Regions from separate parts of the Sedimenticola thiotaurini genome, predicted to be linked through region 3. Evidence: predicted binding sites of a transcription regulator. Region 3 holds the regulator's gene; each other region holds the start of a gene.
The links. The regulator FliA, encoded in region 3, starts transcription of late flagellar genes. The targets are predictions, from matches to a motif close to GCTAAAGTTNNNNNNNNNNCNGCCGATA.

Region 1 (3,278 bases), 120 kb from region 3:
TACTTTTTCAATCATGCTCTGGTTAAACACGCCACTCAGTGAAGTATGGAGTATAACCGGCAAATTGGCGAGTTCCGGATCCTTGCGGATCTCCGTAGTCAGAGTGTAACCATCCATCACGGGCATCTCCACATCCGAAATAATCAGGGAGAGAAAATCAGATACTCGGCGCCCCTCGTTGCTCCATGCCTTGAGTTGATCCAACGCCTGCTTGCCATCGTTGCAGATGGTGGCCATCACACCCAGCCGGTCCAGTACCCGTTTTACCTGCTTACGGGCTACGGCGGAGTCATCAGCCACCAGTATGTGTTGGGTCTCATCGATCGCCTCCTCGTCAATCACACCCTCGGACACCTCCTCGGGCAGGGCGACGATCTCACTCAACACCTTCTCCACGTCAATGATTTCCACCAGGTCATTATCGATCCGAGTGACGGCCGTCATGTAACTCTCTTTCGCCGCACCCCTGGGGGGCGGGAGAATCTCCGTCCAGTTCATGTTCACAATTCGATCAACCGAACCCACCAGGAACCCCTGCACCCTGCAGTTGTACTCAGTGATGACAACAAAACGCCCTTCGGTACTATCCAGCGGCGCACCACCGATGGCGTGGGAGAGATCCACGACCGGAATGGTTTTGCCGCGCATATTGGCAACGCCCCGTACTACCGGGTGAGAGCCGGGCAACTGGGTCAGGGGCGGGCACTGGATAACCTCTTGCACTTTGAACACATTAATACCAAACCGCTGCTCCCCAGCCAGCCGAAACAGCAGCAGTTCCAGCCGGTTTCTGCCCGCCAGCCTGGTTCGTTGATCCACACCGTCAAGAACGCCTGCCATCTCTAATTCCTCTCTGTTTTCCCTGTCCCATATTAGCGACCTAGAGACCGATTGCTTTAGGAGCAGCACCAGCCCCCGCTACCTGACAGCCCCGGAAAGCTCCCAGCCACAGGATATTCAGGCATGTATTTTGCATATTTCTTAACGACAAACAATGGAACTAAATGCTTTTTAACAGGTGACACCATGAGCGGATCAATATCCACAATCAGGACACGGCACCGCTGGTCCTGCCTGCTTCTCGCCTGGTCACTGGTGGCGACAACCGCCACTGCGGCCCAGACGCAGTCCCATGACAGCATACGCCAGGCGGCAGAACAACATGTGCTGGATCAATTTGATCAGAAAGGACAGCAGGTGAACGCTACCGCAAAACGGCTCGACAGCCGGCTACGTCTTGCCGCTTGCGATGAGGACCTGGAGACATTCTCACCCTACAGCCGGAAAAACATTTCCCGGATCACTGTCGGCGTTCGCTGCAATGCGGCAGACGGATGGACGCTCTATGTGCCGGTAACCCTCTCTCTGATCAAGGAGGTGGTAATCGCCAACCGGGAACTGCCAAGCGACACCATCCTCACGCCGGCCGACATCACAATCGAAAAAAGGGATGTGGCGAAACTGCACCGTGGCTATCTTGAACGCCCCCAACAGGCGGTCGGAAAAATTGTGAAACGCCGAATCCGTCAGGGAGCCATCCTGACCCCGGGCCAGTTGAATATTCAACACGCCGTTAAAAAGGGTACCCAGGTGGTCATCGTAGCCCGGATCGGCACCCTGGTGGTCCGCATGAACGGAAAGGCACTGACCAACGGCGCCATCGGCGAGCGGATCAAGGTAAAAAACAGCAGCTCCAATCGACAGATTGAAGCTACCGTTATCGACACGGGCGTGGTCAAGGCCACAACCTAGACCCGCCAATGGCCCCGGAGACGCCTATCTAGCGCTTACCGCAGTGTGAACTGACGCGGATTTTCCGCATCAAACGGACTATATTTCAACTAAAGCTTGTAGCCGTTTGGCCGCTACGCAAATGGGTACTTTCTCAGCAAGGTGATTAACAGCATGAAAATCAAAGGTCCGGCCGGACAACCCATCACTACCGGCGAAAGCGCTAAAAGCACAGCGACCAGCAACACCCAGACAGCGGGCGCATCCAGCTCGCGCAAATCAGACGGAACCTCCGGTGATACCGTCAGCCTGACAGGCTCCGCCACCCGCCTTCAGGAACTTGAAGCGCAGGTCGCCAGCCTGCCGATCGCCGATGCCCAGCACGTCTCCGACGTGCAACGCTCCCTGGCCACCGGCACATTTGCCTTCGAGCCGGAAGAGGCAGCAGAGCACCTGCTGGCCCAGGAGCGGGAGTTTTCGAAACTGGAAACAAAGGAGTAAATAATGACCCTCTCTGCCGATCAGCAGAACCAGCTCACCCAGGCACTCTCGGCCGAGGTGAAATGCGCCCAAACGCTGGAAGAGATTCTAAAGCGTGAACAGGCGGCACTGAAAGCAACCGATCCCGATCAGGTTCTGGAGATCAGCAGAGAAAAGCAGCAGGCCGTGGAGCAGATGCAGGCCCACTCCAGGCAACGGGAACGTCTACTCACCTCGTTGGGTATCAACGTTGATGCGCCTGACCTGAACCGGTTTTTTCAATCAAACAGCGATTCCGCCTGCGCCGATCTGTGGCGTCAACTGGGTGGAATTGCGGACCAGTTGCAGAAACAGAATGAGATCAATGGCGGCATCCTGGCCCTCAGCCAACGCCATAACAAGCAGGCGCTGGATCTGCTTTGCGGACGCACCGAGAGCAGAAACACCTACGGCGCCAAGGGCCAGCAGGAACCGGACCAGCCCGGCCACCCACTGGCCAAAGCCTGAGAACAGGAAAAAGCCCGCAGCAGCCATGCACAACCGACGAGCGGGCCTGCGCAACAGAGCCCGGCCAGACGTACCTGTCCGTTTCCAGCATCACTCCAGCATCGCCGGCTCCGACAGCTGCCGGTAGCGATCCAGATCGGCCTCCCGGTCCAGATCCCAGAGCGGCTCCAGCTCACGCCAGTATCCGACCTGTTGCGCCAGGCGTTGCCGGGTTATCGCCAACACCTGATCTGTACCCCAGGGAATATCACTGAACAGTCGATGCTCCATCCGCCGCAGCCCCAGCAGGACATAGCCACCATCCTCGGCCGGTCCCAGCACCGCGTCTGCACCTGACTCCAGCCAAGCCAGCGCCCGACACAGATGCCCCCCCGTCAGTACCGGACAATCGCCTCCGATCAACAGCACCATCTGGGAACGAGCCAGCGCCTGTTCGGCCCCGTGGGCCATGCGCTGCCCCAGGTCACCCATCACCTGCGGGTGAAGCGTTACCGACCGGTTTTGGGCCGCCGCCTGAAAAACCCCATGCCGGGTATCCGGTGCACACCAGATGTCGAGGG
Region 2 (3,278 bases), 130 kb from region 3:
ATACCCTGAATGTGACGCCGAGCATCGGGGTTGCGCTGTTTCCCGATAATGATGCGAACACCACCCAGGTGCTGCAACAGGCCGATACCGCTATGTATAGAGCCAAGGCGGACGGCCGCAACTGCATCCGGTTTTTCCTGCCGGTTATGCAGGAACTGGCCAACGAACGCCTGGTGGTTGAGCAGAATCTTCGCTGGGCGCTGGATAAACGTAAACTGCAACTCCATTATCAACCCCAGGTGGATTTCGGTGGCCGTATGATCGGGGCCGAGGTGCTGCTGCGCTGCCCGGACAAGAGCGGCAACTTCAATCGGATTGATCTCTGTATCGATGTGGCCGAATCAACCGGTCTGATCCTGCCGATTGGTGAATGGGTGCTGCGGGAGGCGTGTCTGAACCTCAAACGCTGGCTGGACAGCGGCATGGCCGGGCCACTGTGTCACTTTTGTGTCAATATCAGCCCGAAGCAGTTCCTTCAGCGGGGTTTTGTATCCATGGTCCAGCGGGTGATTGGGGAAACCGGGGTGGATCCCCATCGCCTGGTGCTGGAAATTACCGAAAGCACCCTGATCGATGCGAAAACAGACGCCGTGTTGACCATGGAAGAGCTCCAGTCGATCGGTATTCGTGTTGCCATGGATGATTTTGGAACGGGCTATTCATCCCTCTCCTACCTGACCCATCTCCCTCTGGATATCCTCAAGATTGACCGTTCATTCGTCTCCGGTATCAGTCTTGATCCGAAGAACGCGGCGGTTGTGCAGGCCCTCATGACCATGGCCCGTGAGCTTCAGATCAGTGTTATTGCAGAAGGGGTGGAGACCACGGATGACCTCAATTTTCTTGTTCAGAAAGGGTGTGAATATTTCCAGGGTTTCCATTTCAGCAAGCCGCAATCTGAGCTGGAGTTCGCCGGCTACCTGGAACAACAGGTTCGATCCGCCTGAAAACCTACCCGTGCCACGGCTCCGGGATAGGGATTTGTGGCATAGGCCGCATAACGACCGGTAAAGCTTAGCCCAAACTGGCCGATACCCTGGTCAGCGCTATGAAAAGTTATGGTGATTTTTTACAGACGGACCCTGTCTCTTTTTCCGGTATCACCCTCCCTCCTGTGATACTGCCCCGGTCAGCTGACCAGGGCCTGATTCGGATGAGACGCGTCATGTTCTTGCCGGCCCTGCCCGCAAGGACAGTTTGACCCGATGTGCTTGTCGGCCTGTCATCCAGGGACCAACCCTCAGACCGGTTTTCCACAAGTAGATAATAAGAACTGAGAAGAGACCAAATGGAGAGTTTGAGATGAAAGGTATTCTGATCCCGGCCATGTTCCTGATGGAACGGTTACGCTATCCACTGAAATTTGGATTGATCTTTCTGGTTGTACTGGTACCGCTTGTGGTCCTCTCTTACACACTGATTGACCATATCGATGAGAGGCTGGAGGCTATCGAGCATGAACGGCTCGGGCTGGCCTATATCAAGGCGGTTCGCCAGCCGATCGAACATCTGCAGCAACATCGCGGCATGACCAGCGCTTTTTTGAACGGTGCGGAGAATTTTCGTGATCCCATACAGCGGAAACGTGTTGATGTGGACCAGGCAATGGCGGCCCTGCTGGCAATGGACAGGGAACAGGGCGCATTACTGGACACCGGAGACCGGGTCATTGAGTTGATGGATAGGTGGGAGAGGATCAAGAGCTCATCCATGGAGCAGACTACGGCGGTCGCCATTCAGAGTCATACGGAACTGCTGGCAGATATGATCGGATTGATCAGTCATGTGGCGGATGCCTCCGAGATCACCCTGGATTCACAACTGGATACCTACTACCTGGGTGACGCGGTGGTGAATAACCTGATCAACCTGACCGAAAATATGGGGCAGGCCCGGGCGCTGGGTTCCGGAGCGGCGGCAGTGGGGATGCTGGATGAACAGGCCTATGTCCGACTGGCGGTACTGGCAGACAGTATAAACAGCTACGCAAAGCGCTCGGATGCAGGACTGGCAGCCGCTATTCGCGGAAACGGAAGTCTCGACGAAAAGCTGAGTGGCCCGGTGGCCGCCAACAGCCGATCCATCGCCAGGATGCAGTCGCTGCTAAAGGAGGTGCTGGTAAATCCGATCCAGGTTGAGGTGGATGAGAAAACCGTGTTTGACACCGCCACCGTGGCCATAACCGGTTCCTACCAGTTGTATGATGCGATCGCCGCTGAGTTGGACAGGCTGTTTGGCGAACGTATCGCGACTGAAACCGTGATCAAGAATACCACCATGGCAATCGTCATTGCGGTACTGCTGGTGGTGATCTACCTGTTTGCCGGTCTCTACTATTCGGTTGTCGGGAGTATCAACCGGATCGGGGATGTGACCCGTCAGATGGCCGCCGGCGACCTGAACATTCGCCTGTCCCTGAACAGTCAGGATGAACTGCAGCAGGTGGCCGATGATTTCAATCAGATGGGGGCGGCATTCCAGGATGTTGTCGTCCAGATCGTGGAAGCGACATCCCAACTCGCCACCATGGCAGAGCAGACCTCGGTAGTGACTGAGCAGACCAACCAGGCGTTGCAGACCCAACTGAGTGAGACAACCCAGGTGGCGACCGCAATGAATGAGATGAGTGCCACGGTACAGGAGGTGGCGTCCAGCACCAGCAACACCTCCCAGGCTGCCGACGAGGTCAATCATCAGGCCGCCGAAGGACAGCGGGCCATGGAGGAGACCATGACCGGGATTCGGCAACTCTCTGAAACGGTGGAAGGAGCCGGCTCCGTTATCCAGCAGCTGGAGCAGCACAGTGTGGAGATCGGTACGATACTGGACGTGATCAACGGCATCGCCGAGCAGACCAATCTGCTGGCGCTGAACGCCGCCATTGAGGCCGCCCGTGCCGGCGAGCAGGGCAGGGGGTTTGCCGTAGTGGCGGATGAGGTGCGCAATCTGGCCAGCAAGACCCAGGATTCAACCGAAGAGATCAACCAGATGATCGAGAAACTGCAATCCGGTTCTGCCCAGGCTGTGCAAGCGGTTAACAGCGCCCAACAACTGGCACGATTGGCGGTGGAACAGGCGGCTAAAACCGGTGAGTCACTGACCCATATCCATGGATCGATTGAGCGGGTCAATGATATGAGCACCCAGATTGCCAGTGCGGCGGAGGAGCAGAGCGCGGTTACTGAAGAGATCAACCGGAATATCGTCCAGATCAACCAGATGACTGAACAGACCGCTGTGGGTGCCAAGCAGACCTCCGCCGCCAGCAGTGATCAGAC
Region 3 (3,278 bases):
AGGTAAGGGCGGCGTTGGAAAGACCAACATATCGGTCAATCTGGCCGTTTCAATGGCTGAAATGGGGCGTCGCGTGATGCTGCTGGATGCCGACCTCGGTTTGGCCAACATCGACGTGGTGCTCGGCTTACATCCCCAGTATGACCTGTCCCACGTATTGAGCGGTGAGCGCACCCTGGAAGAGGTGGTTCTGCAGGGGCCTGCGGGTATTCGGGTTGTGCCGGGTGCCTCGGGTGTTCAGCAGATGGCTGAGCTGAGCGCGGCGGAACACGCCGGATTGATCAGGGCCTTCAGTGATGTCGGCAATGATCTGGATGTACTGATTATCGACACCGCAGCCGGTATCTCGGATACGGTGGTGAGCTTCAGCCGGGCGGCACAGGAGGTTATCGTTGTGGTGTGTGACGAACCGGCGTCGATTACCGATGCCTACGCCATGATCAAGCTGTTGAATCGGGAGTATGGTCTGGACCGTTTCCGAATCCTGGCCAACATGACCCGCAGTGCTGAAGAGGGGCGCAACCTGTATAACAAGATGTGCCGGGTTACGGACCAGTACCTGGATGTTATGCTCACCTACATGGGCAGTATTCCGTATGACGAAAATCTCAGAAAGGCCGTGAAATCACAAAAACCGGTGGTTCAGGCCAATCCGCGTAGCCATATAGCAAAAATATTCAAGAATCTGGCGCAGAAGGCCGATAACTGGCCTGTACCGGATGGCGCTGGTGGTCATCTGCAGTTCTTCGTGGAGCGGCTGATCCAGTACAGCAGCCAGAATCAGGAGATGAGCCGGTGAGCGGGCTTGCTAGCTATACGGCCATCCAGGAGATGGATGCGGATACGCTGGTGGATCGACATGCGCCGCTGGTCAAACGGATTGCCTACCACCTGATGAACCGATTGCCGCCCAATGTGCAGGCGGATGATCTGATTCAGGCGGGAATGATCGGCCTGCTTGAAGCGAGCAGGAATTATGATCCCAGCCAGGGAGCGAGTTTCGAAACCTATGCCGGGATCCGAATCCGGGGCTCCATGCTGGACGAGATCCGGCGTAGCGACTGGACTCCCCGTTCCGTGCACCGAAAGGCGCGTATGGTGGCAGACGCCATGCGGGCCATCGAAAATGAACAGGGCCGCGACGCACGGGATGTGGAGGTAGCTGAAGTGCTGGATATGGATCTGGTCCAGTACCATCGGATCCTGCAGGATGCCGCCGGTTGCAGAATCTTCAGTATTGAAGAGTTGCAGGCAGTTGGCGAGCTTCCGTTTGATGGCGACAACACTGAGTCGGCCGGTCTGTTCGAGGGGATGCAGCGGGATGCATTCAAACAGGCCCTGGCAGAGGCGATTGCCGGTCTGCCGGAACGAGAGAGATTGGTGATTGCACTCTATTACGATGAAGAGATGAACCTGCGGGAGATTGGACAGGTTCTGGGGGTCAGTGAATCGAGAGTGTGCCAGATTCACAGCCAGGCAACACTGCGGTTACGTGCCCGTCTAGCAGATTGGTTGTCCGATGCAGACAAACTCTGATCGGTCGGTAAAAACAAATAATGGCATCGAGTTTGGAGGTTGCCTTGAATAAAAACATGAAGATTCTCATTGTGGACGACTTCTCCACAATGCGACGGATTATTAAGAATCTGCTGCGGGACCTGGGGTTCACCAATACCCAGGAGGCAGATGATGGTAATACCGCGTTACCCATGTTGCAGTCAGGTAACTTTGATTTCCTGGTAACCGATTGGAATATGCCCGGCATGACCGGTATTGATCTGCTCAAGGCAGTGCGTGCCGATCCGAACCTGGTCAAGCTTCCGGTGCTGATGGTAACCGCCGAATCGAAGCGTGAGCAGATCATCGAGGCGGCCAAGGCCGGAGTCAATGGTTATGTCGTCAAGCCGTTTACTGCGGTGACCCTGGAAGAGAAGATCAACAAGATTTTTGAACGTGTAGATAGCTGAGCGGCAATCATGACGAATCCGTCTGGAGAAATACATGGACATTGACGAACGTCTGATGCTGGCCAAGCAACTGGTGGCTCACCTGGAAGCAGGGAACGAAGCGGAGGCGATCCATGTTAGCTCTCAGCTCACCGAAGGCATTGAGAGCAAACTGTTTCTGGAAGTGGGTCGTCTGACCCGCGAACTGCATGAAGCGATCAATGAATTTTTGCTGGACCCACGCATCAACGAGATGGCCCAGGTGGATATTCCGGATGCCAGTGAGCGACTCACCTATGTGATCAGCATGACGGAGAAATCTGCCAACACCACGCTGGGTGCGGTGGAAGCCAGCCTGCCCCTGGCTGCTGAACTGGGCAGCAGGGCAAGTGAAATATCGGAACAGTGGGAGCGGTTCCGCAAGCGTGAACTCTCGGTGGACGATTTCAGAGAGTTGAGCCGTGAACTGGCCGAGTTCCTGAATCTGACCAGTGAACGATCGAAACAGCTGCATGCCCACATGACCGATGTGCTGATGGCACAGGATTTTCAGGATCTGACCGGCCAGATTATCCGGCAGGTGATTACCCTGGTGCACGATGTGGAGGACAAGCTGGTGCAGCTGGTCCGGATATCGGGTTCCAAATTGCCAGAAAAACAAAAAGACGCAGATAAACTGGAAGGGCCGAGCGTTCCCGGAATTGATCAGGGTGATCTGGTCAACGGGCAGGATGACGTGGACGATCTGCTATCCAGTTTGGGCTTTTAGAGGTGTGGAAGTATGGCCATTGATATGGATGACGAGATCCTTCAGGACTTCCTGATTGAAGCCGGGGAGATACTTGAGCAACTGAATGAACAGTTGGTGGATCTGGAACATCGTCCCGATGATTATGACCTGCTCAATGCAGTCTTTCGCGGCTTTCATACCATCAAGGGTGGTGCCGGATTCCTCGGTATTGATCCCCTGGTGACGGTGTGTCACCGGGCGGAAGATGTCTTCAACGTATTGCGTCAGGGACAACGGCAGGTTGATCCGGTACTGATGGACGCCGTGTTACAGGTGCTGGATGTGGTGAACGAAATGTTTGCCCTGGTCCAGTCCGGTGAAGAGCCGGACGAGGCGGATGCCCAGCTGATAGAGACACTGCATCAACTGGCGGTGCCGGCCGGCGAGTCTGTCGAGGCGTCGCAACAGGTCGATCAGGCTGCCGTGGCACCGGCGCCGCAAGCGGAACCGGAACCGGAACAGGCGGTCACCGTCGAGGAGATGGTGGCCGAGGGGGCGGATGCCCCCCAGTCAGATCCTGCTCTCGGTGGTGATGAGATCAC

Region 1: the regulator FliA is predicted to act here: its motif matches at 1,841-1,868, upstream of flgM (flagellar biosynthesis anti-sigma factor FlgM).
Region 2: the regulator FliA is predicted to act here: its motif matches at 1,007-1,034, upstream of AAY24_RS06640 (methyl-accepting chemotaxis protein).

Annotation. Positions count from the first base shown of each region.
Region 1 covers NZ_CP011412.1:1,727,422-1,730,699, forward strand. The annotation lists gene AAY24_RS07885 (chemotaxis protein CheV) at 1-840, opposite strand, end outside; gene flgA (flagellar basal body P-ring formation chaperone FlgA) at 1,027-1,752, shown strand; gene flgM (flagellar biosynthesis anti-sigma factor FlgM) at 1,906-2,232, shown strand; gene AAY24_RS07900 (flagella synthesis protein FlgN) at 2,236-2,718, shown strand; gene AAY24_RS07905 (TIGR04282 family arsenosugar biosynthesis glycosyltransferase) at 2,809-3,278, opposite strand, start outside.
Region 2 covers NZ_CP011412.1:1,475,813-1,479,090, reverse strand. The annotation lists gene AAY24_RS18455 (sensor domain-containing protein) at 1-947, shown strand, start outside; gene AAY24_RS06640 (methyl-accepting chemotaxis protein) at 1,303-3,278, shown strand, end outside.
Region 3 covers NZ_CP011412.1:1,602,864-1,606,141, reverse strand. The annotation lists gene AAY24_RS07280 (MinD/ParA family protein) at 1-799, shown strand, start outside; gene AAY24_RS07275 (RNA polymerase sigma factor FliA) at 796-1,536, shown strand; gene cheY (chemotaxis response regulator CheY) at 1,593-1,967, shown strand; gene AAY24_RS07265 (protein phosphatase CheZ) at 2,002-2,715, shown strand; gene AAY24_RS07260 (chemotaxis protein CheA) at 2,728-3,278, shown strand, end outside.